3 regions of the Providencia rustigianii genome follow, and region 3 is predicted to be linked to each of the others. Evidence: predicted binding sites of a transcription regulator. Region 3 holds the regulator's gene; each other region holds the start of a gene.
The links. Region 3 encodes PhoB, which activates phosphate uptake and scavenging genes when phosphate is short. Its sites were predicted from a motif close to CTGTCATAAAACTGNCNNAT; they were not measured.

Region 1: a site for PhoB is predicted at 4,361-4,380, ahead of EL244_RS12985 (esterase-like activity of phytase family protein). Genes of this name have one in related genera too.
Region 2: a site for PhoB is predicted at 4,024-4,043, ahead of phoA (alkaline phosphatase). Genes of this name have one in related genera too.

The regions. Positions count from the first base shown of each region.
Region 1 covers NZ_LR134396.1:2,814,355-2,822,049, reverse strand. Annotated here, with positions in the region: gene tesA (multifunctional acyl-CoA thioesterase I/protease I/lysophospholipase L1) at 1-175, opposite strand, end outside; gene ybbA (putative ABC transporter ATP-binding protein YbbA) at 143-829, shown strand; gene ybbP (putative ABC transporter permease subunit YbbP) at 826-3,273, shown strand; gene EL244_RS12995 (hypothetical protein) at 3,316-3,609, opposite strand; gene EL244_RS12990 (hypothetical protein) at 3,612-4,205, opposite strand; gene EL244_RS12985 (esterase-like activity of phytase family protein) at 4,436-5,806, shown strand; gene EL244_RS12980 (MFS transporter) at 5,909-7,162, opposite strand; gene purK (5-(carboxyamino)imidazole ribonucleotide synthase) at 7,281-7,695, opposite strand, start outside.
Region 2 covers NZ_LR134396.1:671,835-679,529, forward strand. Annotated here, with positions in the region: gene EL244_RS03020 (aldehyde dehydrogenase family protein) at 1-766, shown strand, start outside; gene EL244_RS03025 (helix-turn-helix transcriptional regulator) at 832-1,500, opposite strand; gene EL244_RS03030 (APC family permease) at 1,897-3,390, shown strand; gene EL244_RS03035 (DUF3156 family protein) at 3,365-3,979, shown strand; gene phoA (alkaline phosphatase) at 4,120-5,559, shown strand; gene EL244_RS03045 (DUF1435 family protein) at 5,728-5,982, shown strand; tRNA gene EL244_RS03050 (tRNA-Leu) at 6,033-6,118, opposite strand; tRNA gene EL244_RS03055 (tRNA-Leu) at 6,324-6,409, opposite strand; gene rsmC (16S rRNA (guanine(1207)-N(2))-methyltransferase RsmC) at 6,575-7,588, opposite strand.
Region 3 covers NZ_LR134396.1:797,289-804,983, forward strand. Annotated here, with positions in the region: gene EL244_RS03575 (AAA family ATPase) at 1-3,546, opposite strand, end outside; gene sbcD (exonuclease subunit SbcD) at 3,549-4,763, opposite strand; gene phoB (phosphate regulon transcriptional regulator PhoB) at 5,066-5,755, shown strand; gene phoR (phosphate regulon sensor histidine kinase PhoR) at 5,779-7,092, shown strand; gene brnQ (branched-chain amino acid transport system II carrier protein) at 7,585-7,695, shown strand, end outside.

The sequences.
Region 1 (7,695 bases), 1.8 Mb from region 3:
GCCAGCGTTCGGCAAGCAAAGTGGCCCAAGCCTGCTCTGCCGGTAAACGATAGCCTGCACTTAAGCTATCCCCCAGAATCAATAGTTTTGTGGCTGCTAGAGTTTGTCCGCTGGCGGTCAATAACAGGAGAAAAACCAATATATGTCGGCGCAAAATATTCTTGAAGTTCATCATCTCATTAAACGTGTTGGTCAAGGTGAACATGAACTGACTATATTGCAAGGAGTGGAGCTAATTGTCGAGTCCGGTCAGACAATTGCTTTAATTGGCGAGTCGGGTTCCGGAAAATCAACGTTACTGGGTATTATTGCCGGGTTAGATGATGGTTCGAGCGGCAGCGTGCATTTGTTAGGGCAAGACCTCACTAATATGGATGAAGAGCAACGTGCGCGCTTACGTGCGGAGAGTGTGGGATTTGTTTTTCAATCTTTTATGTTAATTCCAACCTTGAATGCCCTTGAAAATGTTCAACTTCCCTCCTTATTAAGAGGGGAATCAGAGGCTAAAAGTCATCAACAAGCCGTTAATTTACTGACGGATTTAGGGTTAGGTAATCGCTTAAAGCATATGCCAGCACAACTTTCTGGTGGTGAACAGCAGCGTGTGGCATTGGCGAGAGCATTCAATGGTCAGCCAAAAATCTTATTTGCCGATGAGCCGACAGGAAACCTCGATCGCCAAACTGGGGATAAAATTGCTGATTTACTGTTTGCCATGAATAAAGAGCACGGAACGACGCTGATTCTGGTCACTCATGATAATGAACTAGCCTCACGTTGCCAACGCCGGTTGCGCTTGGTGGACGGGTTGTTGAGGGAAGAGTCATGATTTGGCGCTGGTTTTGGCGTGAATGGAAAACGCCATCATTATTAATTGTTTGGTTAGCATTAACCTTGGCGGTGGCGTGTGTGCTCGCATTGGGGCGTATTAGCGATCGCATCGAAAATAGTATGAGTTACCAGAGCCAAGAACTCCTCGCCGGGGATTTAGTACTGCGCTCCTCTCATCCCTCTGACCCTCAATGGTTAAATACGGCTCAACAAGCAGGTTTAAATCACAGCCAGCAAATTTCCTTTTCCACAATGGCGTATTCGACAGCGGATGAAAATGGTCGACCTCAATTGGTGTTAGTGAAAGCTGCGGATGCTAGCTACCCTTTATACGGTGGATTAGTGACTGAGCCCGCAGGGTTAAAACCGACCAAAGGACAAATTTTAGTTGCGCCACGCCTATTGGAATTACTGAATTTAAAAATTGGCGAGCAAATTGACATTGGGGATGCCACATTAACGGTTTCTGGTGCATTAATTCAGGAACCTGATAGCGGGTTTAATCCATTTCAAATTGCCCCTCGTGCATTGATTTCTATTGAAGATGCCACCCAAACGGGAGCTATCCAACTTGGTAGCCGTTTAACGTATCGGGATATGTTCGCTGGAGATCGACAGATAATCGATGCTTTTAAGCAGCAATACGATTCACAGTTAAGAAGCGACCAACGATGGTATACCTTAGATGATGACAGTGGTGCAGTCGGTAAGACGTTTAAGCGTGCACAACAATTTTTATTACTTTCTGTATTACTAACCTTGCTACTGGCGATCGCTGCGGTGGTGGTATCGATGAACCATTATTGTCGTAGCCGCCATCAACTTATTGCAGTGATGAAAACCTTGGGAGCAGGGCGGAGCGCGCTACGTAAATGGATCATTGGTCAATGGCTGGTGATCTTAGTCGCTGCGGCATTATTGGGATCATTACTAGGACTCGCATTTGAAGGGATCTTGATGCAGATATTGAGTGCGATGCTACCTAAAGCATTACCCAGTGCGAGTTTATGGCCGTGGGTTTGGTCAGTGGCAACGTTGTTTATTATCGCCATTATCGTCGGGATCCGACCTTACTATCAGATGATGGGAACGCAACCATCTCGGGTATTACGTGAAGATGCTCAGTCACCGATTTGGCCGCTGTATTACTATCTCCCGATAGTTACGTTAATTGTGGTGGGGGGATTATTCCTGTTTGCTGGAGTAAATCCGCTGCTGTGGTCAATTTTGCTAGGGATTGTCGTTGTGGCAGTTTTGCTCGCCCTGATTGGCTGGATAGGCTTATGGCTATTACGCAAAATACGTTTTCGCCAGCTCAGCTTACGTTTATCGGTGAGCCGCTTACTACGTCAGCCTTTGCAAACAATCACTCAAATGAGCGCTTTTTCACTTTCATTTATGCTATTGGCGTTGTTGATTTTGGTTCGTGGGGATTTATTGGATCGCTGGCAGCAGCAGTTACCTGCGGATAGTCCCAACTATTTTCTGATCAATATGACTGAGTCGCAGCTAGCACCAGTAACTCAGTTATTGAAGCAGTATCAGGTGACGCCGACAGAATTTAATCCAGTCATTTTAGCGCGTTTATCGGAGATCAATGATCAATCCGCAATAGAATGGGCCGACGCACGGGATCCTAATAATAATACGGTAAGACGCGAACTGAGCTTAACGTGGCAATCGGTGCTTCCTCCAGCCAATGAATTGGAGCAAGGAAGCTGGCCACCAAAAGCGGGGGAGGTTTCCATTGAGCAAACCGTGGTGAAAGAGTTAGGGTTAAAAATTGGCGATAAGCTGACATTTAATGCAGGATCGCAAATATTTACAGCAAAGGTGAGCAGCATTCGTAAGGTCGATTGGGAGAGTTTACGACCTAATTTTTACTTTATCTTTGCTGAAAAAACGTTATCTCCAATGCCTGCAACATGGTTGAGTAGCTTCCATTATGAAGGAGATGGTCAACTGTTAACCCAATTGAGCCATCAATATCCAACGATTAATGTTTTGGATACAGGTGCGATAATTACCCAAATTCAACAGATTTTACAGCAGGTTAGTCAAGCTTTAGAGGTCATGGTAGTGTTGGTGATTTTCTGTGGTTTGTTACTGTTACTGGCGCAAATTCAGGTGGGTATGAGTCAACGTGAGCGTGAATTAGTTGTTTACCGAACGTTGGGGGCGAGCAAAAAATTGATGCGCCGCACACTATGGAGTGAGTTTGCACTTCTCGGTTTGATGGCCGGATTAGCCGCAGCATTTGGCGCTGAGGTCGCCTTGTGGTTATTACAAACTCAAGTGTTTGATTTCCCATGGCAACCGGAATGGCGTATTTGGGTATTATTGCCGTTATGTGCTGCGCTATTACTTTCTATTTGCGGTAGTTGGTTGGGGCTAAGGTTACTTGGCACCGGAAACCAACATCGTAGATTGCCAAATAGTTAAAAATATGATGGACCTTGATAGCTATTATGATGGCTATCAAGGTCAAAAATGAAAATCGGAAGCTTGGGCTTCACTGTATAAATTTTTCAAATTGATGTATCCGGCATCAAACTCAGAAACAGCAAAGTAAAAAATACGCCCATCAGACTGAGCTATCTGTATTTTATAGACGCCGACCTCTTGAGTAAAATCAAACTCATAACCCACATTAACTTTCATTTCTTTATAATTTAAATTGACTTCATCACTATCTGAAATATATTTCCAGTTAATTATTTTAGTTCTTGTTTCATTAATAAGCTGTTCAACAAAATGAGTGATTGCAGCAGGTAACATAATTATTCCTCAATTTTTCTATAGGTATATTTGGATTCAATAAGTTGCTTTGCATATAATAACGACTCTAAAATATCCTGAAACTGCAAGTTACCCAGAGGTGATTTCGATGTTATGTTTCTTGTGGAATTAATCTTTTTTTCTAATTCATTGAGATTTTCAATTTCATTATCAAAGGTTTTTTTATCTATAAGTGTCATGAAATTATTGGCAATATTTAAATGTAATTTAAATGCGATAGTGAAATTTGTTACTAATAGTGCGTAATTTTTACTCGATAGATTATCTAATGATTGATTGTAATAGAAAATACACTCATGAGATAGGCTTAATCCTGTCGAGCCTTTAAATTTATTCAATGAAAAAAGTGATTTTTCTTTTATGCTCTTAGATATGTTGATGTTATGAATGATTTCCATAATGGTAATAAGTAAGGCAATAATGGTAGCAATGGATGCATAATATGAAAATAGTATGAAATTATCATTACTCCTAATTATCATATCTATATTAATAATTGATATCCATATTAATAAAAAGCTTGCTATCATATAAATTAATCGTAATTTATTTTCTAAAGCTAATTTCAGAAACATTTATTTCACTCAATTTTTATGGGGTGGAAATTTTATCATGATATTTCTCCATGCTTATATTTGGGACTATTTTTCGGAGTGAATTTATCATTAAATTAAAAAATTAATTGCAATCATCAATTTATTTCATCTTCATTAAACGAACAGTCTTCAATCTTTCATAAAATTGTCATTTGCCATGGTTATTATTCAGCTATCAATTATTGATAGCCTTAAATAGGAATATAACAATGGCTTGCCTCAATACTACACACTTTAAACTTAGCTCATTCTCTTTAGTGATTGGTTTACTTTCATTTAGCTCCAGCGGATTTGCTCAACAAGCTGTGTCTGCGACATTAGCTGGGCATTCAATATTATCCGTTGATGCAACAGTCTCTACACCTTCAGATGCGCCTACGGATATGCAGCATAGTGGTAAATATACAATCGGAAGTCGTGTTGATTCGCTAGGTAAAATCGAAGGAAAATCAGACGGTCGTCCAACGGGTAAATATGTGCCAATTAAAGGTCAACCACGACAGGGGCATTCAGGTATTAAACGGATGACTGATGGAACCTATTGGGTACTTACCGATAATGGTTTCGGCAATAAAATGAACTCTCCAGACTCGATGCTCTATTTGACCCAGTATGATATTGATTTTAAAAGTGGTAATACGACGCCATTGAAAACAGTTTTCTTCCATGACCCAGACAAAATTATCCCCTTCCATATTATTAATGAAAGTAGCCAGCAACGTTATCTAACGGGGAGTGATTTTGACCCTGAAAGTTTTCAATTTGCCGATGGGGCTTTATGGGTTGGTGATGAATTTGGACCTTACCTGATAAAAATGGATTTAAACGGCAAGGTACTTGCGCTATTTGAAACCCAAGTGAATGGCAAAAAGGTGGTGTCACCAGACCATTACACACTCACTACACCGGGTAAACCCGCGGATAAAGTGAATTTCCAAGTTAATCGCTCGAAAGGTTTTGAAGGCATGGCATCATCGCCAGATGGTTCAAAACTTTATCCAATGCTTGAGGGCGCTTTGTGGCTAGAAGATAAGCAAGATTATGAGAATGTAAACGGCAAAAAAGCGGCGCGTATTCTTGAGTTTGATGTGAAGAAACAGGATTGGACAGGGCGTAGTTGGCTATATGTATTTGAAGATAACCAGAATGCCATTGGTGATTTTAACCTGATTGATGATTCCCATGGTTTGATTATCGAACGTGATAATGGAGAAGGTACGGTGGATAAAGCCTGTGTTGAAGGGGCGACAAACAAAGAGAACTGCTTCAGCAATTTGGCGAAGTTTAAACGTGTTTATCGGATTGCATTCTCTGATAATAACGAGGGTGGTGCCGTGGATAAACAAGCCTATGTTGATCTGATGAATATCCAAGATCCTGGCAATTTAGCGAAAAAACCGTTGAATAATGGCGTGTTTACCTTTCCGTTTTTTACAATTGAAAACGTGGATGTGGTGGATAGCGAGCACATTATTGTTGGCAATGATAATAACTATCCATTCTCCTCCAGCCGCGACCCGAACAAAGCGGATGATAATGAATTTATTTTACTGAAAGTACCTGAATTACTGAAGCCGTAAATCGATAAAGTAATAGAAGTACGATGATAGCTGGATCCTTGTTTTTCCCTTGGTTTGATAATTTGCTCGGGTATTTTCCCGAGCCTTTTTATTGGTGTTGGATTAGCGTTTTTTAACAGCGAGAATAGGCGGTTTCATCATCAAGGTAAAAAATAAGATGACCACAACCGGTGCGGCGATAGTCAAAAGTGCGGGAGTAAAACTTCCTGTAAGATCTTTGATTGCTCCAGCAATAAATGGCGCTAAACATGCAATGGTAGAAATCAGATTTACCACAGAGAATAGTTCTAAATAAGGGCCACGACCAAAATAGTTAGACAATAAAACACTGGATGCTAAGAAGGTCATTCCATAGCCGACCCCCACACAAATCACGAACATAATTAGCCAGAACCAAGAAGTTGAAATACTTAACGCAACAACCCCGAGAACCATAATAATCAGGCTACCAATCAGTAATCGCTTCGGTTCGAGCCATTCCCCTGCGGCACCGCCCAAGAAGCGAGAAAAAGCATTTACAAAGGCCATAGTGCTGAGTAAAGAAACCGCGACAGTCATGCCAAAACCACGTTCTTCAATATGCGCGACTGCAAAGCTGTTTACGGTAATGCCGCACCATAGAAATGAGGTATAGGTTGCCGAAATTAAATAGAATTGCCATGTTCTGAGCGCGCCTCTAACAGTCCAAACTTCAGCAGTACGGTAAATGGGTTTGTTGGGATCACTAACGTACTTTTGGGTCACGCTCTTAGCGTGGGACTGCTCTTTTTTACCTTCACGTAGTGCCAGAATAGTGATTAGCGTAACAATGCTCAGGTAAACCGCACAGAGTACCCAGTGCATACGCCAAGAGCCGAGCTGGTTAGAGGCGTAGAAATAGATCCAAGGACCTGCAACCCCGCCTAATCCTCCTATGGTGAAGTAAACCCCAAAGGCGATAGACTGTTTCTCAAATAAACGTGAAATGACATAGGTGCCCGGTACGGTAGCCAGTAAGGTAAAGCCGACTCCAATTAATGCAGTACCTAGGAAATAGGTGCTAATCGTTTGTGTCGCATATAGGTTATAAAACCCTGAAACAAAGACCAGCATTCCCAGTAATAAGGTTAAACGAACACCTATTTTACGAATTAATACGGAGGGGAGAAAACTTGCTAGACCACAAGTTAATCCGAGTAAGGTAAAGCCGAAACCTGCTTCAGTCCAATTCCATTTTAGTTCATTGATCATACCCGGTAACACCACACCTAAAGAGGTAAAAGTGGTTGCCGTTGCAAGAAAATAGACCATTCCCAGAAGAATAAGAATTGACCATTGATACAATGGGCTAAAGGATGGGGATTGTGTTTCTGGCATGTTGACTCCAGTAAATCCCTGCATTTTCAATGATAAAATTGGGGAGTAAATTGCAGGGTAAAAATAGCACAATGCCCGAAAAATGACTTTCGGGCACGAATGGCGCTATTTTCCCTATTTATTGGCGAGAGTACCAGTCTAATTTTGTTTTTGCCCACTCAATGCCACTTTTATACTCATTTGGCAGCATTGGGATCAGGTTATCAAGGCTATCTTTCAATTTTAGGCAATCAGTATGGGTAAGATTTAAGTGACCCACTTTACGGACAGGGCGGACTTCTTTGTCATACCAATGGAGATGCACTAACGGTAAATTGAGCCAGTCATTATTAACCTCGGTACCAATCAAATTGACCATCACTGCGGGGCTAAAGACTTCAGGAGCTGGCATTGGTAAATTCAAAATGGCGCGTAAGTGCAATTCAAATTGGCTGATTGAGGCACCGTTTTGCGTCCAGTGACCACTATTATGCACGCGAGGAGCGATTTCGTTGATCAGCAGCTTGTCACCGACTACGAAACACTCCATTGCC
Region 2 (7,695 bases), 130 kb from region 3:
GACTTTTACTGGTTCGGTTCCTACGGGATTAGCGGTAGGACGCTCGGCTATGGAAAGCAAACTGACTCGCGTAACTCTGGAGCTGGGTGGAAAGAATGGAGCCGCATTCTTGGCAGACTTGCCTGTTGATAAGATTGTTAATGGCATCATTGAGGCTGGTTATTTAAACCAAGGCCAAATCTGTGCAGCGGCAGAACGTTTTTATATTCCATCGAAGCTAATGGATGACGTTCTTGATGCATTAAAAGTGCGTTTATCAACAATGAAAATTGGCTCTCCATTAGACGAAACGACAGAAATGGGGCCATTAGCCAATAAGGCACACTACGATAAAATTCTAAGCTTGTTTGAAAAAGCACGCCAAGATGGTAGTGAAATTGTTTATGGTGGTCAGCCGATTGCTGGTGCGGGATATTTTGTTCCTCCAACCATCATTCGTGCAAATAGCCCAAATGATATTTTAATGCAGGAAGAAACTTTTGGTCCAGTGGGTACATTCTTAAGCTATGACGATGAAGATGAATTAATTAGCATGATGAATAGCACACCATTTGGATTAGCGGCTAGCGTATGGACGAATGACCTTGGTAAAGCCATGCGGATGGTGTCTCAAATTGAAGCAGGGACAGTTTGGGTGAATATGCATACTTTCCTTGATCCTGCGGTTCCTTTTGGAGGGATTAAATCATCAGGAATTGGACGGGAGTTTGGTAGTGCTTTCATTGAGCATTACACAGAATTGAAATCGGTAATGATACGTTATTAGTGTTCTGGTGGTTTTGTTTTTTCTGTAAAGCAACAGGTTTTCCCGGCTTTTTAGCCGGGATTTTTTTACAAAATTTTGTCTTGGCGAATAATGAAGCCGGATGATACTAACTCGGTTCGGTTACTCACATTCGCCTTAGTAAAAATATTCCTCAAATGAGTTTTCACTGTAGAAAGGGATATTCCCAGTAGCAACGCAATTCGCTTATTACTAGCGCCTTCTCGTACTAAATGAATAATTTCCTGCTCTTTAGGCGTGTATGAAACTAATGAGTCAGGCAGGACATCAAATGTCATCAATTCCGCAATGGGTAGAATCGCATTCAGTCTCACGACCTCTTGTGGTGTGAAAGGTTTATCTCTGAGCACGGAGATTCCCGCAATAATTTTATTTTTACGACGAATAAAAATTTCTGCCATATCCGCTAGTTGGTTAGGCTGCATAAAGTCATGGAAAAAAGTTTGATTTTGCTGACGCATTTCGGGCGCCATTTTGACTAATCGTAAATCCTCACCACGAAAGTGATCGGGATGTAACGGATCGTGATGAGAAAAATGCGTTAGATATTCATGATGCATATGCGGTGATATCCCATACAACACATGATTTTCAGGTTGCCAATAATCATTAACGAGATAGTAAACGGCGGCGGAAATAGGAATGATATGGGCAATCGTATTTAGGCAACAGTCGATTAATGCTTGTTGATGGTAGCTAAATAGAGGCTGTTCCATTCAATCTCCATTAATAGTTAGGTTATAAACCATCATGCTATGTATTGGTGTTAACATAAAGTAAACATATTAATAACGTGAGCTTGATTACACTATTTAAAACTTGTTTTTTCTATAAGAAATGCAGTTTTCTAATTTTTGGTATCTTTCGCTGTTTGTTTATTAATATATTAATGAGCGTCTTATTGGTTAATTATTGATATCTTAATAATTATTATTTTTTCATTAAAATAAAACAGTACTTTTCGTCGTCATAAATTCAGACTCCCCTCCCTCTAGGTATCGTCCAAAAGGACGATAGCGGCATGTTTATGCTTATTTCTATAGTGAGAATACAGCCACTCTGTTTTTACAAAAATTTCACAATTATGGTTGTTGCAAAGAGAGGGAAACAAAATGAATTTATCCTCAAAATTATCCTCACATATTGAGAACGGGAAGGTGGGTTTTCCAACGACACTAGCCAGTTCCGTCGGTGTGATCATGGCAAGTCCCGTGATTTTGACTGTGACAAGCGGATTTGGCATTGGCGGAGACACTTTTGCTTTAGCGGTTTTATTAAGTTTTATTATGATGCAGGCTCAGTTAACGACTTTCTCTGAAGCTGCGGCAATCCTGCCAACTTCGGGATCTGTTTACGACTATATTTCGTGTGGGATGGGGCGATTTTGGGCTATTACTGGTGCTTTGTCTGCTTACCTGATTGTGCATGTCTTTGCTGGAACCGCGGAAACCATCCTGTCGGGAATTATGGCATTAGTCAATTTTGAAAGCCTCAATACCGTACTAGAAACTAATAACTCTTCTTGGATGGTTGGGGTGGGTTTAGTGATTGCGTTCGGGTTATTGAATGCATTTGGGATTGAAGCCTTTGGTAAGGTGGAAGTAGTGCTGACTTTTGCCATGTGGAGCACATTGGTTATTTTCAGTATTTGTGGATTACTCATGCCATTTCATGTCTCTACTGATGGCTGGTTTGGACAAGGGCTAAATATTTCAGATCCCACCTTGGTATTAAGTTTTATTGGCATGGCGATGTTCATGTTTGTGGGGTGTGAATTAGTCACTCCGATGGCTCCTGAAATTAAAAATTCGGCGAAAGTGATCCCTAGGGCAATGGCAACCGGCTTATGCGGTGTTGCATTTTGTATGTTCCTTTTCGGCGCGGCGCTGACGAATCAAGTCGAAAACGTGATTATTGATCCACAAAATGGAGTGAGCTTATTAGAAACACCTATGGCGATCCCTGCATTTGCGGGTCAAATTATGGGCGATTTCGGTAAATATTGGATTGGGATCGCATTACTGCTTGCTGGCGGAGCGACGATCAATACTTTGATGGCAGCGGTTCCTCGTATTCTGTATGGGATGGCGCTGGATGGGGCATTGCCTCGGATCTTTGCGTATTTACATCCACGTTTTAAAACCCCTGTATTTGGTATTTTAATCGCAGTTATGATCCCATGCTTACATGCCTTTGCTATTCAAGGGGATTTGGAACGTATCATTCCTCTGGTTTTGGCGGCAGTTTGCTCTTGGGGAACGGCATATTTATTAGTCACTATTTCTGTTGTTTTATTGCGAATTCGTCGCCCTGACTTACATCGAGCCTATCGTTCTCCGTTCTTCCCAATTCCGCAAATCATTTCTAGTGTGGGGATCATTTTAGCCATTGTTTACATCACCCCGCCGGGTATGAATAAAGCGGATGTATATATTCCATTTGCCATCATGTTAGGGCTTACCGCGAGCTATGCGTTGGGCTGGACAGTACTGGTACAGAAAGTAAATCCGTTCAAACCTGTTCCTGTGGAGCAAGTGTTATCGAATTCTTTTGCTGATGAAAGTATTGAGGAGGTAGAACTTGAGCCTTTACGTAACCTTGCCTAAATATTCATGGTGGCAGAAATTAACTCAAAAGCGTCTTCCTGCGGGTTATCAAGCAGGACTAACGCTCAATCGGATTGAAAAGGATATTACGCCCTATCCTTGTGAGTGGAGGACGCCAGGGGAGCTACTCATTCATCTGCCTCAGGGGTTAACTGTTCAAGTTACTGAACGGGTAAAAACGTTATTTATGGCTTTCATTGTACATAGCCGTTTTGCAATATCTGGTCAGTGTAATGAAAAGTTAGTGGCACGTATTGATGTGAAAACAGCCGGAACCACACGTAAAAAACAGGTGCATTATACGTCTAAACAAGTGGATGGGCAGATGTTCATCAACCAGTTAAATCAGTATCCTGTGATCCAACAAACACTTGAGGAGCTGGATTTTACGTATTGCTCTATTGAAATCCAAGATGGCGTTTGGCGTTGTGAAATTGAGCCTTTCACTGCATCTGAAATGGTTAGCCGGCTTCCTGCGGCTCGGCGATATTTACGCTTAACACAGTTGCAGAGGCATCGTTTACTCAGTGCTTTACAGCTGATACACCAGCTAATAAATAAAAATGATTTATCAAATAACGCCCAGTAAGGGCGTTTCGCATTTATGACAATCATCTTTATATCGACATAAAACCGTCATTCAACTGTCATCTGGCTGCTTTAGCATGCTGGTCATTATTCGAAGTAAATCCATTTTATTTTATTTATTGATTGGCAAGGAAAACAGTTATGACAGGTCAGTTTATTAAATCTATGTTAGCCGTTGCTGTAAGTACGTTAATTTTAGGTGCTGCAATTCCAGCTTATGCGGTAGATAAAAATGAAGCCGTTTCAGAAAGTCGTGCCGCGAAAGGGGATATCACTAAGTTTGGCGGAGCTCGTCGTTTATCCACAGAGCAAACGGATATTATGAAAGCCGCTCTGCATAATGGCCAAGCAAAAAACGTGATTTTATTTATTGGCGATGGGATGGGTGATTCTGAAATTACTGTTGCACGTAACTATGCGGAAGGTGCTGGCGGTTTCTTTAAAGGTATCGATGCATTGCCAATCACAGGCCAATATACTCACTATGCGTTAGATAAAAAGACCCAAAAACCAGATTATGTCACAGATTCTGCAGCATCGGCGACAGCATGGTCTTCAGGTGTGAAAACGTATAATGGCGCATTAGGGGTTGATGTATTTAGTAAGGACCATGACACGCTGATTGAGCTTGCTAAACGTAGCGGTAAAGCAACGGGTAACGTGACAACGTCTGAAATTCAAGATGCGACGCCAGCGGCACAATTTTCTCACGTCACAGCGCGTAAATGTTACGGTCCGGAAGAGACTAGTGAGAAATGTGCGACAAATGCTTTAGAAAATGGCGGTCGTGGTTCTATCTCTGAACAGCTGTTAATAACGCGTGCTGATGTTACGTTAGGCGGTGGTGCGAAGAGCTTTAAGCAGGAAGCTAAAGCTGGTGATTACAAAGGAAAAACATTAGAACAACAGGCAACCGAACGTGGTTTCAGTATCGTTCGTGATGCAAAATCTTTGGATGCAATCAAAGAAGCCAATCAAGATAAGCCAGTATTAGGTCTGTTCCATGATGGTAACATGACCATTGCATTAGAAGGCCCAAAAGCCACGTATCATGGCAACTTGAATAACCCGCCGTTAGAGTGTAAACCAAACGCTAAACTCGATCCGAATGCACCAACATTGGCTCAGATGACACAAAAAGCGATTGATTTGTTGCAAGTGAATCCGAATGGTTTCTTCCTACAAGTTGAAAGCGCATCTATCGATAAGCAGGATCATAAAGCGAATCCATGCGGACAAATTGGTGAAACAATTTCATTAGACCAAGCGGTTCAAGTTGGTTTAGATTTTGCGAAGAAACATGGCGATACGCTAGTTATCGTGACGGCTGACCACTCCCATTCTAGCCAAATTATTCCTGAAGGGACTAAATCATCGGGTTTAACTCAGGCACTGATCACCAAAGATGGTTCAGTGATGGTGGTCAATTACGGTAACTCTGAGGAAGAAGATTCACAAGAGCATACTGGTGCTCAATTGCGTGTTGCCGCATACGGTCCACATGCTGCCAATGTAATGGGTCTAACCGACCAAACAGATTTGTTCTTTACCATGCGCGATGCAATGGGACTGAAGCAATAAACCAACCCCGTAGTTAAAAATTCTCCGTGACAGGATGTTACGGAGAATTTTTTGTTTTTCCCCTTTCATCATTTTCTCTTAGCGAAATACCCCATAAAAATCTGATTGATTTTTACAGAAACAAAGATATGATTGATAATCATTATCATTTGTAATTTCGGAGGCGTTATGGGAACTAGCGTATCAAAAGCAACTGGGTTGCGACGTATCGGCGCTGGTTTGTGGGGCGTCTTTGCGGTAGTTTTACTCAGTATTATTTATCTGTTGAGCAATATGGGTGTTGACCCTTTAAGGGTATTGATGGTCACACTGATGATTGCAACGGCAGGTATGTTATTTAATCGAGGCTCTCGACGCTTGTTGATTATTCCTGCGGTTTTATCTTTGGCTTGTTTCTTATTAGCATTTATTTTGAGAAGCTAAATTTAGAGCGGAATACATTGAAGTTTAAAGTGGGCTACGAATATTAACAGTGGTGCGAAAGGGGGGACTTGAACCCCCACGTCCATAGGACACTAACACCTGAAGCTAGCGCGTCTACCAATTCCGCCACCCTCGCAAATACTGTCAAAATTCTTTCTATTGATGCTTGTTTCTGAGTTAACGCCTAGATAATTGAAATTATGAAATAAGCGTTCTTACTCAAAAGAATTTCAATTAGATTAAGGCGACAAGCGCGGCTATTCCGTTGAACATAGATAACTATGTGATACGGATAGCGAAGAGAAGTCAACGCCTAGATAATTGAAATTATGAAGAGTAAGTGGTGCGAAAGGGGGGACTTGAACCCCCACGTCCATAGGACACTAACACCTGAAGCTAGCGCGTCTACCAATTCCGCCACCCTCGCAATACTAACTCTTTTGCATAATTGCTCATGCATCAATAGTACGGTGCGGATTTTAGGCTAATTTCTGCTGGCGTCAATAATTTTTTATCGCTCAATTTTCATTTGATGAAAAAACGGCCAGCGGATAAAGCTGACCGTTAAAATGCGATAAACAGCTAACGTAAATTAACGTTTAATGGCTTCGTAAACTTTGAATTTACCGGTTTTAGCTAACACGACATGACCACCAAATGCTTTGTCCAGTAAGTCTGGGTAAGGTAGGAATGCATTTGCGACAATTCGCAAGCGCCCACCTTTTTTCAGGTACTTAGGTGCGTGTGAAATTAAGGTTTCTACTGCGTTATAACTGGTATTGATTCCATCGTGGAATGGCGGATTCGAAATGATCCAATCAAACTTGTCACTAATCTCTGAGTAGACATCACTAGGAATAATTTTTCCAGTCAGTTTATTCGCTGCGAGAGTGGCCGTTGCTGAATCTAGGGCTGCGGAACTCACATCACTGAGTGTTAAGGTCACATTCGGATTTTGTGAGCCAACAACGGCTGCAAGTACACCATTACCACAAGCCAGGTCCAGGACATTGCCATTCATAGGCTCAGTTAGGGTGGACAAGAGTAAATCGCTGCCAATATCTAACTCGCTGTTGCTGAATACGCCCGGTAGTGCATTAACAACCACATTATCGAGCTGATAATTACGCCACCAGCGACTAATATTAAATTCGGTTGGATGCTCTAATTCACCGTGATAGAGCCCACAACGGCGTGCAGAATCAATTTTTTGTAATGTTGAGATGCCTTCCATAATCGCGTCGGCACTCTTAACGCCGCTGCGATTTTCACCAACAACAAAGATCTGGCTGCCCACAGCAAGGTGGGTACAAAGGTCATCCAGTTGGAAAGCAGCTTCTTGTTTATTCTTTGGCCAGAAATAAATTAAGGTATCGCAAGGTTGGATAAATTCAGCGGGTACCGTTGTCGCAAATACAACATTGTCACCTAAGGTGGGTTGTAAATTTTTCCAGCGATGATACTGATTAGTCAGAACACGCACACTGGCGGCTTCAAGGGTAGCGCCCAGTTCATCCTGAATGTCACCAGCCAAGATAACATGACGATCTGTAAAGTGCTCTAAATGACGTTCAATAACTTCGCTGGCGGGTGTCAGTAATGACATATCCTGTCTATCTCCTAAAATGATAATTAACCACGGTCGCTACCTTACCAGAAAAAAGATAAATAGCATTGCTCTGTTGGCGCTATTAATCCCCTTTGATAAGATGT
Region 3 (7,695 bases):
GCTTTCTAAAGCATCAAGGGCAATGTCTAAAGTCTCAGCATCTAAAGTGCCAAAACCTTCATCTAAGAAGAGGGATTCTAGTTGGGTTCGATTACTAACCATATCAGACAGCGCAAGGGCTAGGGCTAAACTTACCAAGAAGCTCTCTCCCCCAGATAACGTCTTTATATCGCGTACACTATCAGCTTGCCAACTGTCGATCACTTGCAGTTCAAGGTTCGCTAAGTGACTACGTTGGAGTAGGTATCGACCATGTAATTTATCGAGTTGTTGATTTGCCAATGAGACTAAACAATCGAGAGTAAGCCCTTGAGCATAACGGCGAAATTTATCCCCCTCAGCAGACCCAATTAAACTGTTTAAATAACTCCAATCATCGTAACTTAATTGGCTCTGTTCAATTTTATTCAATAACTCTCGTTGCTGATGGCGCTGTTGTTTATCCGCATCTAATTGACTGATTAGCCGTCCTTGCTGCTGATTTATCTCTTTAATTTCTATATCTAATTGGTGCAATGCCTGCTGAATTTGTTCCAATGATAATTCTGAGAAATCACTAAGTTGTTGTTGTTCATGGTTAGTGATTGCTAACTGACATTCTTTATAACGCGTTTCGCTTTGCAGTAATTGCTGGGAAACTTGTTGTTTTAATTGCTCCAGCTGCATTTTTTCTTCTGCTGGGAGCAAAGCCCTAAGGAATTGTTCCTGAGTATCGAATGGGCTACTGGCCAGTGATTCAGAGAATTGATTTTGTACTTGCTCATATCGATGGGTTAACTGTTTAACGAGTTCGTTAAGTTCTTTCAAGCTACCTTGTAAGGCTGCCATGCTCTTCTCAACATGGCTGATTTGTTGCGTTAGCCCCTCTATAGCAAGGGAGAGCTGAGTTTGTTTTTCCTGCATTTGGGTGACAAACGCATTCACTGTCTGTCCTTCCAATAAAGTACGGCGTCGAGCCTGCTGCTGTTCCAATTGTTGGCTTAGCTGTTGTAATTGCTGTAAATCTAAAGTGATTTGTTGCTCCAACTGACTTTTGTGGACGGTTTCAACGGTGAGAGCCGCAGTATTGACGTCAATTTTTTGAGTGAGTTGCTGAGCTATCATTTTTTGTGATTCGTAGCGTTTCGAACGCTCTTCAATATCCATAAACCAAGGCTCGAACTGCTCTTGGGTTGGTCGTGCTAACTTGAAGGGCGCGAGGGATGCTTCTAATTGTTGAACTTGCTGTTCATAACGCTGTTGCAGGGTTTGGTGCTCTACTTGGTTTTCAGTTAGTTGTTGTCGTTGATGTTTTAAACGTTCATCCAGTAAGGCTAACTCAGCTTGCTGTTGCTTGGCTTGAGTTTGCTGCTCATGCAATTGGTTTTTGGCATTTTGGTATTGGCGCTCTAATTGGGCAAATTCATTGAGCATAGCTTGCTGGCTTGTTAGCTGGTTTTGTAATTCTGTTTGTAGCTGCTCAACAGCGAGTAATTCTTTGGCTAATTCAGGTGTAAGTGCTTGCTCACAGATTTGTTGCCATTGTAAGTCGAGTGCACTTAATTGTTCAGTTAATTGCGAGCTTTGCTGGATATTCTCTTGCTGGCGCTGTTTTTCGGCTTGTAGAGATGCTTGTAGCTCAATAACATGCTTTTTTTCAGACTCAATTTGGTTAGCCAGTGCTTTTAATTGCTGCTGAGTTTGATTGACGGTTATCCCTTGATATTCATGTACGGCGGGATGCTCCAACGAGCCGCATAATGGGCAAGGGGTGCCTGCTAATAATTGTTGGCGTTCCTGCTCTAAGCTAACAATTTTTTGCTCAAGCTGTAATTTCTGCTCTAAAATTTGTAATTGTGGTTGTAACTGAATAACACGTTCTTGGACGGTTGTACTTTGTTTTTCTAGCTGAGTAATGGTTTCAATTAATTGATTTTGTTGATGTTGTAGTTTCTGTAATTGCTGTTTTTTATCGGTATGCTGGGTGATCAGCATCGGAAGTAAGCGAGCATGTTGTAAGCGAGTTTGTAGCTGAGAAATGGCAAGGTTGGTTGCGGCAATATCTAGCTTAGCTTGGTTTTCTTGGAAATGTTTTTCGAGCTGAGCAAAAAGATGTGTTTGTTGCTCAAGCGCTTGTTGAGTTTTCAAAAAAACAGATGATTTTTGTTGCTGGTCAAGTTGTATAACGCTCTGTTCTTTTGTGATAACCAACTGTTTTTTAATATTTTTCTGTAGAAGCTCCTCCAGTTCATAAATGAATTTTCCTTGTTGTTGCCAGCTTCCTAGATGAGAGCTTATTTGTGCGTCTTGCTGATGCTCCAGTAGAAAGTTATTTGTTGAGGATAATTCACGACTGAATTGTGCAATTTGGTTCGTGGTATTGTCGACTAACAGCTGTTTTTGTTGATAGTCAGACTGCAATTTATGGAGCTGCTCAGTGAGTTCATTTTTTTGCAGACTAAGTTGAGTGAGTTGGTTATCTAATGGGCGAACTTCATTATCGATCACAGAAGTCATTTTTTTTACCCACTCAATATGTTGAGTATGGTTCTGCTGAGCTTGTGTGAGTTGAATTAGCAGCGGTTCATGCCGCTTTTGCTCTGTTTCTAAAGCATGAGCCAGTTGTTGCTGTTTTTGTGTCTGTTCTTCAAGTGAATGTTGAAGATTTTGGACTTCTTGCCATAGTGGGCGCAGTGATTCTGCTGGAGTGCTTGCGGCTAATTTCTGTAAACTTGGTTCTGCCGCTTGGTATTGCAGCTGAGCCTGTTGAAGTTCAGATTGCAGACGTTGTAAATTCAGCGAAAGCTGCTGATGCTGCTGATACCACGTTAGCGCTTGCTGATGACGGTTTTTATTTTGACTGATTACGCGCTCTTGATCGGCTAATTGTTGCTGTTTTTCAACAATATCTTGGTGCTCCGATTCGGTTAGCAAATTTATGCTACTGGCTTGTGCGCGTAGTAGGTCGAGATCGGTTTTGGCTTGTTTGTGTTGGTTATAAATATAAACCGAAATCTGGCTATAAATTTCAGTTCCTGTAATTTCTTCAAGCAGGTCGGCGCGTTCTTTTTCTGACGCATTCAAAAAGGCGGCAAAATCCCCTTGGGATAGTAAGATTGATTTCGTGAATCGACCAAAGTCCAATCCGGTTATTTGGGCTATTTTTTCACGGACTTCGCTAATTTTTTCTGCAAGAATTTTACCATCAACAACGGTCGCCAATTCGGCTTTTGGTGGTTGCAGTTTACCATCTGCTTTATTGCCTGCTCGTCTTTGACTCCAAAAGGCGCGATAAGCAATACCTTTAACTTCAAATTCGACCTCAGCTAAACAGTCACCAGTATGGCGAGTCATTAATTCGTTTTGCCCAATGGATATTTGACCTAAACGTGGAGTTTGGTGATATAGGGCAAGACAAATAGCATCTAAGAGGGATGTTTTCCCTGCGCCGGTTGCGCCAGTAATGGCAAACAAACCATGACTCGCAAATGGCTCTTCGGTGAAATCAATTTTCCATTCACCTTTCAGGGAGTTAATATTTTTTAAACGTAAACTTAATATTTTCATTTTTATTCTCCCTGTCCAGAACGCAGTATGGCATAGGACTGTTTGAATAGTTGTAGCAAACGTTGCTCTAATTCTTTGTCTTCTAAAGACTCTTGTGCTAAGCGGCGAGAAAAAACTTCTTCGGCAGTCAGCTCGCTTAGTGCTTCATTTGATTTTGTATTACTTTGCTCTTGAAGGAGCTTTCGAGCTCGGCGCAGGCGAACGACTTCCACAGAAAGTGGTTGGGTGATTTCTTCTATGCGCTGCTGAATATCCCCCAAATAGTCTTGAGGTGCGACTTCAATATCTAACCATACTGGTTGGTCACTAACTTGTTCTTTTAGTGCGTCAAGTTGTTGCTCAAGCTCTTTTAATGAGCCCTTTAAGCTTTGAAGCGGTTGTAAAACCGGGATAGGCAGTAGAGTGACATCGACAAAATGGTGACCATCAAATTCAACTAAACAGACACTTTTTTGCTGTTGTGCTTCATCAAAACTTAATGCAATTGGTGAGCCGCTATAACGAATATGCGGTTGCCCTCCAATCACTTGGGAGCGATGAATATGCCCTAGTGCAATATAGTCAGCGGGAGGAAATGCGCCTGAAGGAAAAGCATCCAGCGTACCGATATAAATATCGCGAACAGAATCAGTAAGAGCAGCTCCCACGACGGTTAAGTGCCCTGTGGCAATAATTGGGATATCTAATCCGAGGGATTTACGCAGCTCAACAGCACGTTGGTAGCAATGCTGGTAATAATCATGAATTGCAGTTTGTAATGAAAGCTGTTTTTCTTCGCTGGTTTGTCCGGCAACGCTGGTTTGAATATCCCGAGGACGTAAAAAAGGGATGGCGCAAACTAGCCCTGTGGGCTGGCCATGTTGGTCTTTCAACGTAATGATATGGGGTTCGCCACCTGAAGTAATGACATGGGTATTAAGGTAGCGTAATAATTCACTCGACTCATTTAGCACGGAAACTGAATCATGGTTACCGCTCAATATCACGAGTTGGCAACCTGTCTGCTGTAAATCAACGATAAATTTATTATATAGCTCACGGGCGTAACTTGGTGGCGCGCCAGTATCGAATATATCCCCTGCAACAATCAGTGCATCGACGTGGTGTAATGTTATTTGCTCAATCAACCAATTCAAAAAGTGTTGGTGTTCTGCCGCTCGACTTTTGGTGAAAAAGTATTGTCCGAGGTGCCAGTCCGAAGTGTGGATGATGCGCATGAGCTGTCATTTCCTATGATTATTACACTTTTTACTATACTAAGATGCAATGTGTTTATTGGAGAACAGTATACCCTATAGGGATAATATGATGGCAAAGTCCGATAAAATAGTTGCGAAGCGCTTCGCAACGAAGGCAGGAATGTGTCACTGTAGAGGGGGTTTATGTTGCACTTAAATGACATTTAGTTGTTAATCTAGCGATGGATCTGAGTTTTGCATTGAGGCATTCATATTTCTGTCACAAAACTGACGCATAATGCGTTCACATTAAAAATCTCTTCTTATTTACAGGAACAATCATGGCAAGACGCATTCTAGTTGTTGAAGATGAGGCGCCCATCCGAGAAATGGTTTGTTTTGTATTAGAACAGAACGGTTTCCAACCGACAGAAGCCGATGATTATGATTCTGCAATCGCACAGTTAGTCGATCCTTTACCTGATTTAGTCCTTCTAGATTGGATGATCCCTGGAGGTTCTGGGATTCAAGTTATCAAACACATGAAACGCGATAGTGCGACGCGTGATGTTCCTGTCATGATGCTCACTGCGCGTGGCGAAGAAGAAGACCGCGTAAAAGGGCTTGAGGTGGGAGCCGATGACTACCTTATTAAACCTTTCTCACCAAAAGAATTAATTGCTCGGGTGAAAGCTATCTTGCGTCGCATTTCGCCAATGGCAACGGAAGATATTATTGAAATGAACGGGTTAGTGTTAGACCCCACTTCTCACCGAGTCACAAGTAATGAAATACCCATTGATATGGGACCCACTGAATATAAATTACTCCATTTCTTTATGACGCATCCTGAACGAGTTTATAGCCGTGAACAGCTACTTAATAATGTATGGGGCGCAAATGTTTATGTTGAGGATAGAACGGTGGATGTGCATATTCGTCGTTTAAGAAAGGCACTTGAGCAGGAAGGGCATGATAAAATGATACAGACGGTACGTGGTACAGGCTATCGCTTCTCTGTTCGTTATTGAGAAACCATTAGGGAGAAACATGGGTGCTTGAACGCTTATCAATAAAACAGCTGGTTTGGGGGCTGTTTTTATTTATTTTACCCGCATTAATATTGTCTATTTTTATCGGTCATCTTTCATGGCTGCTGGTGATTTCATTGCTGGCTGCTTTATTATGGCACGGTTATAACCTCTTAAAATTATCTGACTGGCTATGGCTTGATAGAAGTATGCTTCCACCAGAAGGGAAAGGCGGATGGGAGCCTATATTCTACGGTATTTATCAGATGCAGCAGCGTAACCGTAAGCGTCGCCGTGAACTTGGGCAATTGATTAAACGCTTTCGAAGTGGGGCTGAATCACTTCCCGATGCTGTCGTGATGATGACGACGGAGGGAAGTATTTTCTGGTGTAATCGGCATGCTCAGCAACTTCTGGGTTTTCGTTGGCCTGAGGATAATGGACAACATATCTTCAATTTACTGCGTTATCCTGACTTCAGTCGTTACTTTACTGTCAAACAGTATGAACAAGCGTTGACCATCGAATTGAACAGTGGGGAAATTGTTGAGTTTCGTATTTTACCTTACACCAGTGGACAGTTATTAATGGTTGCTAGGGATGTGACTGAAAAGCGCCGACTGGAAAAAGCGCGTAGAGATTTCTTTGCTAACGTCAGCCATGAGTTACGTACGCCACTGACCGTTATCCAAGGGTATCTTGAAGTCATGGATGATCAAGACGGAATTTCACCAATCAATAAAAAAGCGCTCACGGTGATGCAAGAGCAAACCCATCGAATGGATAACTTGGTGAAGCAGCTGTTGCAACTATCGCGTATTGAAGTTGCACCACATATCAATCTCGATGAAGAGATTAATATGCCGGTGATCCTCAAAATGATTGAGCAGGAAGCGATTAGCTTAAGCCAAGGGCGCCACGAGTTTGAATTTAATATTGATGAAAAACTACGGGTGTATGGTAATGAAGAACAGCTACGCAGCGCCGTAGCAAACCTTGTGTATAACGCAGTGAATCACACTCCAGAAGGCACTAAAATTAAGGTGACTTGGCAGAGAAACAGCAGTGGTGCACGGTTTAGCGTGAGTGATAATGGTTCAGGGATCCCTGCAGAGCATTTACCTCGACTAACTGAACGATTCTATCGCGTCGATAAGGCTCGCTCTCGTCAAGGCGGAGGTGGTACAGGGTTAGGCCTTGCAATTGTCAAACATGCCGTTCAGCACCATAGCAGTCAATTATCGGTGACGAGCCAATTAGGCAAAGGAAGTGAATTCGCATTTACCCTACCGAATGTATTTATTGTTACTGATAAAAAGTTGATAGAGAAAAACTAAGATAAAAACAAATCTTGGTAATTAAATCATATAATTACCAAGGTTTTTTATCTTGTTGCTCGTCTAAAATTGGCGTAAAAATTAACGGTTACACTATATTTTTGTTTTAATCCTGCAATTTTCTTCATCTTATCCTGCTAGTTTTCATCTTAAGTGACTAAATAATGTTTTATTGCTTAATTTTTAAGCTGAATATATAGTGGATATTGCAATTTTACTGATAGTAATCACTGGTTCTTAAATTTAGTTTGGTTGTTTGTTCTTGTTTTAAGGTTTGCTATTGCCTTTTTCCCCTATAAAAGTTTTACTTGTCGCCAGTTATTGGCGATTTTTACTGTTTTTTGATGTTTAGTATTGCAAAGCTAACTAAGACATGCATTTTATATTGTTAATGCCATGTTAATCAGAACTCTATTTCGTCATATATGTTTCAATAGGTTATTCTTGAAATATCCTATTTTGTCTCCGTAAATTACTAAAAATTAACATATTATGGCTCATCGTTTATCATCCAGAGATATTATTGCTTTAGGTCTTATGACCTTTGCATTGTTTGTTGGTGCTGGAAATATCATTTTCCCACCAATGGTCGGCTTACAAGCA